DNA from 2 places in the Streptomyces ortus genome. Region 1 is predicted to be linked to the other one. Evidence: predicted binding sites of a transcription regulator. Region 1 holds the regulator's gene; the other holds the start of a gene.
What was found. Region 1 encodes HspR, which represses chaperone genes until heat shock. Its sites were predicted from a motif close to TTGAGNNNNNNNNNCTCAA; they were not measured.

Region 1 (4,452 bases):
CAGGCCCTCGCCGGACTGCTGTTTCACTCGCGGCGCCCCGCGCAGCGCCGTGACTGACGAGGCCTTCGCCCACCCCCGGCTCGCCGCGATCTACGACCCGCTCGATCCCGATCGCGGTGATCTCGACGCGTACGTCCGTGTCGTCGAGGAGTTCGGGGCGCGGCGCGTGCTGGACATCGGCTGCGGGACCGGCGTGTTCGCGCTGTTGCTCGCCGGGCGCGGGATCGAGGTAGTCGGCGTCGATCCGGCGCGGGCGTCCCTCGACGTGGCCCGCGCCAAACCCGGCGGCGGGCGCGTCCGCTGGATCCACGGGGACGCCACCATGCTTCCGCCCCTGCGCGTCGACCTCGCGACGATGACGGCGAACGCGGCCCAGCAGATCACCGACGACCAGGCGTGGCGGGACACCCTGCGGGGCGCCTACGACGCCCTGCGGCCCGGTGGGCATCTCGTTTTCGAGACCCGGGATCCCGCCCGGCGCGCCTGGGAGGAGTGGACGCGTGAGGCCTCGTACCACGTGACGGAGATCCCGGGGGTCGGCGCGGTCGAGAACTGGGTTGAAGTGGGCGATGTTCGCGGGCAGTTGGTGAGCTTCCGGCAGACCTATGTGTTCGCCGCGGACGGGCAGGAGCTGACCTCGGATTCCACGTTGCGGTTCCGGGAGCGGCGGGAGGTCGAGGGGGACCTGCGGGGCCAGGGGTTTGACGTGCGGGGCGTTCGCGACGCCCCCGACCGGCCCGGCCGCGAGTTCGTCTTCGTCGCGCAGCGGCCGGAAACGGCCTCCCGGGCCGCCCCGTCCACCGGGGTCGACTGACCCTGCCGTCGACCCGGGTTCGGCGACGGAGCACGGGCCGGCCGCGCATCCGGCCCGGGATGGCCGCGGGCGGACCCCACGCCCTGGCCCTATGCGGCGGACGCCGTCAGCGTCGTGCGCGTGCCCCGGCGCCAGACCTCCCGCAGGTTGAGGGTGTCGGTGATCGTGGTCGTGGGGTCGCCGTCGACGAGGAGCAGGTCCGCCCGCAGGCCCTCCGCGATACGGCCGCGGTCCGGCAGGCCGAAGCGTCGGGCCGGGGTGGCGGTCGCCGCGCGCAGGGCCTGGGCCGGGGTGAGGCCGGCCCGTACGAGGTACTGCAGTTCCTGGTGGACGCTCGCGCCGTGGACCACGCCGCCCATGAACATCAGCGGCATGGGGGCCGCGTCGGTGCCCGCCAGGAGGTCGACTCCGGCGGCGTGCAGGGCGCCGACCGAGGCCAGTACGTCCTCAAGACTGCCCTGCGGATAGCGGTCGTAGCTGGTGTTGAGGACGTTCGTCCACGGCTCGTCCAGGCGGGACGCGACGCGCGGGTCCGCGGCGAGGGGCGCGCCGGTGATGCCCATCATGGAGGCGTTCAGGACGACGCACGGGACGACGAACGCCCCGGAGGCGGCGATGAGTTCGATGATCTCGTCGGTGTGCGGCCGGTCCATGAACAGGTGGGCGAAGCCGTCGATGCCGGCCTCGAGCGCCATCCGCGTCGCGTCGACGGTCAGCGTGTGGGCGATGGTGAGCATCCCGTGCCGGTGGGCCTCCGCGACCCCGGCGGTCAGCGTCGCCTGGTCGAGCATGGGCAGACCGGGGTGGCCCTCGACACTGCCGTCGTCGACCATGAACTTGATGTAGTCCGAGCCCGCCTCCACGAGCCGCGGGATGAAACCGACCGCCTCCTCGGGCGTCGTCGAGAACGGCATGAGGGGCCTCTCGCGCGGCGCGCCCCCCTCGCCCGGCCCGCGGTGGCCGCCCGGCTTGAAGCCCTTCGGCATGAGTTCGCTGGGGTGGCCTCCGGGAGGGGTGATGCCGAAGCCCGCCGAGCGGACGTCGGCGAGGGAGTCGTTCTCCGAGACGCGCTTGCGGGCGGGCCCGGTGTTCATGCCCTGCATCTCCAGTTCGGTGGTGATCCCGAACCGCAGGGCCAGCGCGAGCGCCTCGTCGGAGGTGTGCACATGGGCGTCGAACAGGCCGGGCAGCAGGGTGCCGCCGGCGGCGTCGACGATCTCCGCTCCGGCGGGCACCTCGCCGCCGACGGCGGTGATCCGCGAGCCGTCCAGCACGACCGTGGTGTCCTCCAGCACGCGCTCACCGTCGAACACCCGGCCGTTGATGATGGCTGTGATCATGACTTTCTCTCCTCCGGGCAGGTCGGTCCCTCAGCCGGTGCCGAGTGCTCCCACCGCGAGGACCACACTAATGCAACTTGCAACTCCATGCGAGTCTGCATGTAAATGCCAGCTGCAGATACATGTCATGTGTGCGATAGGCTGCGTGGGTGACTGACACGGACGCCTCGCCACCGCAAGGTCGGGAACAGGGCAGGGAACGGGACCAAGCCCGGGAACAGGACCTCCTCGACGCCGTCGGCGTGGCCTTCACCCGGCTGCGGCGGCGCACCATGCAGGCCCCGGTCGATCCGCCGTCGGGTCCCAAGGACCTCAAGCGCAACCTGGTCCTCAACATCGTCGACGAGGCGGCCGAGACGGACACGGAGATGACGGTCGGCGGGCTCGCCGAGCATCTGCTGGTGGACCCCTCGGTGGCCAGCCGCATGGTGAGCGACTGCATCTCCCACGGCTACCTGGTCCGCGCCGCGTCGCAGCAGGACGGCCGCCGCACCGTGCTCCACCTGACGGAGGAAGGCCTCGCCCTCCTCAACCGGTTCCGCCATCAGCAGCGGCAGGCGTTCGAGTTCATCACCCGCGACTGGCCCGAGGCCGAGCGGCTCGAATTCGTCCGCCTCCTCCTCAAGTACACGGACTCCACCGCCCGGCTGCCCGCGCCGGGCGCAGGGGCATCCCCGCAGCAGGGGGCATAGCGCACAGACAACGGGCCCGGAGGTTCGAATGAACCTCCGGGCCTGTTGTGCGACCGTGCCCCTTGACGTGACAGCGTGCCCTGACGCGTCCGTCCGCTCAGTCCGTCGGCGGGCGCTTGGGGCGCCACACCACCAGCGCGCTCGTCTGCTGGACCTCCTGGTACGGGACCAGGTCGCGGCGGTACGAGGCGTGCACCGCGGCCTCCCGCTGCTGCATGGTCGCCGCCGCGCCCTCCAGGGCCGAGGACAGTTCCGCGACCCGGGACTGGAGTGCGGCGACCTGGTTCTCCAGCTCGATGATGCGCTTGATGCCGGCGAGGTTGATGCCCTCGTCCTGGGACAACTGCTGGACGGTGCGCAGCAGTTCGATGTCGCGGGCCGAGTAGCGCCGGCCGCGCCCGGCCGTGCGGTCCGGGGAGACCAGGCCGAGGCGGTCGTACTGACGCAGCGTCTGCGGGTGCAGACCGGAGAGCTGGGCGGCCACCGAGATGACGTACACCGGTGTTTCTTCCGTCAGCTCATAAGCCCTGCCGGTGAAGGAGTTCGACCGGCGACGTCCGGGTGCGTCCATGGTGTTCTCATGCTCCCTTCGCGGCCTGGAACAGCTCAGCCCGCGGATCCTCCTCCGCGGTCGCCTCGCGATACGCCTCGAGCGCGTCACGAGCCTTCCCCGTCACGTCCGCGGGGACACTCACCTCGACGGTGACCAGAAGGTCCCCGCGGCTGCCGTCCTTGCGGACCGCGCCCTTGCCGCGGGCCCGCATCGTACGGCCGTTGGGTGTGCCCGGCGGCAGTTTCAGGGTGACCGGAGGCCCCCCGAGCGTGGGCACGCGCACCTCTCCGCCCAGTGCCGCCTCCGTGAAGGTGACGGGCACGGTGACGGTGAGGTTGTCGCCCTTGCGGCCGAAGACCGGATGGGTGTCCACATGCACCGTGACGTACAGGTCGCCCGAGGGCCCGCCCCGTTCGCCCGGCGCGCCCTTGCCGCGGAGGCGGATGCGCTGGCCGTCCGACACCCCGGCGGGGATACGGACCTGCATGGTCCGGGACGACTTGGCGCGTCCCGAGCCGCTGCAGACCGCGCACGCGTGCTCCGCGATCAGGCCGCGGCCCTTGCAGTCGGGGCACGGGTCGGTCAGCGAGAACCCGCCGCCCGAACCGCGCGCCACCTGGCCGGTGCCGACGCAGGTCGGGCACACGCGCGGTGTGCCGTTCTTGTCGCCGGTGCCCGAACAGGCCTTGCAGGGCGACTGCGAGGTCATCCGCAGCGGGACGGTCGCGCCGTCCACCGCCTCCGTGAAGCTGAGGGTGACCTCGGTGTCGATGTCCTGGCCGCGCCTCGGCTGTGTCCGGGCGCCGGGACCCGCGCCGCCGCGGTTGAAGAGACCTCCGAAGACGTCCCCTATACCGCCGCCGAAACCGCCGGCACCGCCCTGCGGACCGCCACCGCCCGCTCCGCCCTGGGGGCCGCCTCCGAAGAGGTCCCCCAGGTCGAAGTTGAAGGAGCCGCCCGCACCGGCCGGGCCGGGACGGAAGCCGCCGTTGCCGAAGAGGGTGCGGGCCTCGTCGTACTCCTTGCGCTTCTTGGGGTCCCCGAGGATGTCGT
Region 2 (4,452 bases), 1.5 Mb from region 1:
ACTTCGCCCAGCAGTACAACGGCTCCTACAACGTCGGCATGATCCGGGGCGCGTACCACTTCGCGACCCCCGACACCACGGGCGGCGCCGCGCAGGCCAACTACTTCGTGAACAACGGCGGCGGCTGGTCGAAGGACGGCAGGACGCTGCCGGGCACCCTCGACATCGAATGGAACCCGTACGGGGCGGCCTGTTACGGCAAGACGCAGAGCGCGATGGTCACCTGGATCCGTGACTTCCTGAACCAGTACAAGGCCCGCACCGGCCGTGACGCCGTCATCTACACGGCCACCAGCTGGTGGACCCAGTGCACCGGGGACTACGCCGGTTTCGCCTCCGCCAACCCGCTCTGGGTCGCCCGTTACGCCACGGCGGTGGGCACGCTTCCGGCGGGCTGGGACTACTACACGATGTGGCAGTACACGTCCTCCGGCCCCACGGTCGGCGACCACGACAAGTTCAACGGCGCCCTCGACCGCGTGGTGGCACTCGCCAACGGCTGACCGTCCGCCCCGTACGCGCACAGCCCGTATGCGTCCGGAAAGCCCGCACGCATGCGGAAGGCCCGGGCCCCTCGCGAAGAGGGGCCCGGGCCTTCCATGACCGATGGCGTCCGTCACGCCGCCACCGGAACCTCCGTCGCCGCGCCGTTCGTCGCCGGCGCCAGCGCCAGTTCCAGGACCTGGCGGACGTCCGTCACCGCGTGGACGTCGAGCTTGTCCAGAACCTCGGCCGGGACGTCGTCCAGGTCGGCCTCGTTGCGCTTGGGGATGATCACCGTGGTGACCCCCGCCCGGTGCGCGGCGAGCAGCTTCTGCTTGACGCCGCCGATCGGCAGCACCCGGCCGGTGAGCGAGACCTCACCGGTCATGGCCACGTCCGTACGGACCAGCCGGCCCGACAGCAGCGAGGCCAGCGCCGTCGTCATCGTGACGCCCGCGCTCGGGCCGTCCTTCGGTACCGCGCCCGCCGGGAAGTGGATGTGCACGCCCCGGTCCTTGAGGTCGGCGACGGGCAGCTCCAGTTCGGCGCCGTGCGAGCGCAGGAAGGAGAGCGCGATCTGTGCCGACTCCTTCATCACGTCACCCAGCTGACCGGTGAGGGTCAGACCCGCCGCGCCCGTCTCCGGGTCGGCGAGCGACGCCTCGACGAAGAGGACGTCACCACCGGCGCCGGTGACCGCGAGACCGGTCGCCACCCCGGGCACCGCCGTACGGCGCTCGGCCGGGTCCTGTGCGGACTCGGGCACGTGGTGCGGCCTGCCGATCAAGGCGCGCAGGTCGTCCTCGCCCACCGTGAACGGCAGCTCGCGCTCACCGAGTTCGTGCTGCGCCGCGATCTTGCGGAGCAGCCGTGCGACGGACCGTTCCAGGTTCCGTACGCCCGCTTCCCGCGTGTACTCACCGGCCAGCTTGCGCAGCGCGCTCTCGTCGAGGGTGACCTCGGCGCTCTCCAGACCGGCCCGCTCCAGCTGACGCGGGAGCAGGTGGTCGCGGGCGATGACGACCTTCTCGTCCTCGGTGTACCCGTCGAGCCGCACCAGTTCCATACGGTCGAGCAGCGCCTCCGGGATGGCCTCCAGCACGTTGGCCGTGGCCAGGAAGACGACATCGCTCAGGTCCAGCTCGACCTCCAGGTAGTGGTCCCGGAAGGTGTGGTTCTGGGCCGGGTCGAGGACTTCGAGGAGGGCCGCCGCCGGGTCGCCCCGGAAGTCGGAGCCCACCTTGTCGATCTCGTCGAGCAGGACCACCGGGTTCATGGACCCGGCCTCCTTGATCGCCCGTACGATCCGGCCGGGCAGCGCGCCGACGTACGTACGCCGGTGACCGCGGATCTCCGCCTCGTCCCGTACGCCGCCGAGGGCGACCCGGACGAACTTGCGGCCCATAGCGTGCGCGACCGACTCACCCAGGCTCGTCTTGCCGACGCCGGGAGGTCCGACGAGCGCGAGCACGGCACCGCCGCGCCGGCCGCCCACGACACCCAGACCCCGGTCGTTGCGCCGCTTGCGGACCGCCAGGTACTCGGTGATCCGCTCCTTCACGTCGTCCAGGCCCGCGTGCTCGGCGTCCAGGACCGTCTTGGCGCCCTGGATGTCGTACTCGTCCTCCGTGCGCTCGCTCCACGGGAGTTCGAGCACGGTGTCGAGCCAGGTGCGGATCCAGGAACCCTCCGGCGACTGGTCGCTGGAGCGCTCCAGCTTCTCGACCTCCTTGAGCGCGGCCTCACGGACCTTCTCCGGGAGGTCGGCGGCCTCGACGCGGGCCCGGTAGTCGTCGGACTCCTCGCCCTCGGCCTCGCCGTTCAGCTCGCGCAGCTCCTTGCGCACGGCCTCCAGCTGCCGCCGCAGCAGGAACTCCCGCTGCTGCTTGTCCACACCTTCCTGTACGTCCTTGGCGATGGACTCGGCGACATCCTGCTCGGCGAGGTGCTCGCGCAGCTGCTCGGTGGCGAGCTTCAGCCGGGCCACCGGGTCGGTGGTCTCAAGGAGCTCGACCTTCTGGGCGGTCGTCAGGAACGGCGAGTAGCCGGAGTTGTCGGCGAGCGTGGACACGTCGTCGATCTGCTGGACGCGGTCCACGACCTGCCAGGCGGCCCGCTTCTTCAGCCAGTCGGTGGCCAGCGCCTTGTACTCCTTGACCAGCTCGGTCACGGCGCCGGGCAACGGGTCGGGCACGGTCTCCTCGACCTGCGTGCCCTCCACCCACAGGGCCGCGCCGGGACCGGTCGTACCGGCGCCGACCCGCACCCGTCCGCGACCGCGGATCAGGGCGCCGGGGTCGCCGTCGGCGAGGCGTCCCACCTGCTCGACCGTGCCGAGCACCCCCGTGTTCGCGTACGTGCCGTCGATCCGCGGAACAAGGAGCACCCTCGGCTTGCTGCCACTGGAGCGGGCGTCGGCCTGGGCGGCCTCCACCGCGGCGCGTACATCGGCGTCGTTCAGGTCCAGGGGCACCACCATGCCGGGCAGCACGACCTCGTCGTCGAGCGGCAGCACGGGCAGAGTGAGCGGTTCGGACGTCAAAGTCATGATCTCCCCTTCGGCATTCAAGTTGAGCTATGCCGACTCAATGCACGTGAGCCGCTGATTGTTCCCCTGGGCCTGTTCGCTGTGAGCGATCACGTGCCCGGCGCGCCCGCCGCACCCACGGCCAGGTGGCGATCCCGGCGGCCAGGGCCAGCGGGTGACCCCAGTCCGTCAGGGGGTCGGCGAAGGCCACCAGGCCCTCGCCGACCGACCAGCCGGACACCGCCAGGAGGAGCCGGCGGGGCCAGGGCGTCAGGGCCGATGGGTTCGCCAGGGCCCGTGGGCTCATCAGGCCCGACCGACCCGCCGGGCCCGGTCGGCTTCCCAGGCCCGGCCCCCTCGCCAAGCCGGGCCGACTCGCCAAGCCGGACCGACTCGCCGGGACTGGCCGGCTTACCGAGCCCGGTCGGTTCGCCACCCTGCGCCGACCCGCCAAGCCCCACAGTCGGCCACCGCCGGCCCCCGAGCCCTCCCGCCGCGTGGCGAAAATCGGCTGCCGGACCGGGGCCCGCTTGCCAGGATGAACCCATGACCGCGTACGACGCCCCGCACGGCAGCCCCGAAGTCATCGACCGCCGCGAGGGACCGTACGGCGAGGTCGTGCTGCGCCGGCACGGCGAGCTGCTGCAGATCATCGCCAACGGCTGCTTCCTCATGGACACCTCCGACGGCCGCTCGGAGAGGCTGCTGGTCGACGCCGCGCTCGGCGCGCTGGACGGGCGCCCCGAACCGGAGATCCTGATCGGCGGCCTCGGCGTCGGCTTCTCCCTCGCCCACGCGGCGGCCGACCCCCGCTGGGGCCGTATCGCGGTCGCCGAACGGGAGCGGGCCATCATCGACTGGCACCGCTCCGGGCCCCTCTCGGAACTGTCGGCCCCCGCACTCGCGGATCCGCGCACCGAGATCATCGAGGTCGATCTCGTCGCACACGTCAATGAGACATCCGACACGTACGACGTACTCTGCCTCGACATCGACAACGGACCCGAGTGGACCGTCACGGAGGGCAACGAGAGCCTGTACTCACAGGCCGGACTCGCCGCGTGCGCACGGGTGTTGAGGGACGGCGGGGTACTCGCTGTTTGGTCGGCCAAACCTTCGCCTGATTTCGCAAGAACCTTGCGGAATGCCGGGTTCCAACAGGTGCGTACCGAAGAGATCCCCGTTGCCCGGGGCGTTCCGGACGTGGTGCATCTCGCGGTAAGGCCTGGATAGCCGAGCGGCGGTCACTGGCCGTACCCTGCTGCTCTGACGCCGATCATTCAAGCGTCAAGCGCAGTCATGGAATCACCCCACTGGTTCCGGAAAGCACACTCAGGGGCGGGCGATGGAGCAGACACACACCTCGCACAACGGCACGGCGGCCACGCCGGGCGCTCAGCGCCGGGTGCTGGTGGTCGAGGACGATCCGACGATCGTCGACG

Region 2: a site for HspR is predicted at 3,054-3,072, ahead of lon (endopeptidase La). Genes of this name have one in related genera too.

What each region holds. Positions count from the first base shown of each region.
Region 1 covers NZ_JAIFZO010000002.1:4,605,356-4,609,807, reverse strand. The annotation lists gene K3769_RS23720 (DUF397 domain-containing protein) at 1-57, shown strand, start outside; gene K3769_RS23715 (class I SAM-dependent methyltransferase) at 50-814, shown strand; gene K3769_RS23710 (amidohydrolase family protein) at 904-2,154, opposite strand; gene K3769_RS23705 (MarR family winged helix-turn-helix transcriptional regulator) at 2,304-2,846, shown strand; gene K3769_RS23700 (heat shock protein transcriptional repressor HspR) at 2,944-3,417, opposite strand; gene dnaJ (molecular chaperone DnaJ) at 3,425-4,452, opposite strand, start outside.
Region 2 covers NZ_JAIFZO010000002.1:3,068,267-3,072,718, reverse strand. The annotation lists gene K3769_RS16815 (lysozyme) at 1-503, shown strand, start outside; gene lon (endopeptidase La) at 617-3,031, opposite strand; gene K3769_RS16805 (spermidine synthase family protein) at 3,557-4,243, shown strand; gene K3769_RS16800 (response regulator transcription factor) at 4,356-4,452, shown strand, end outside.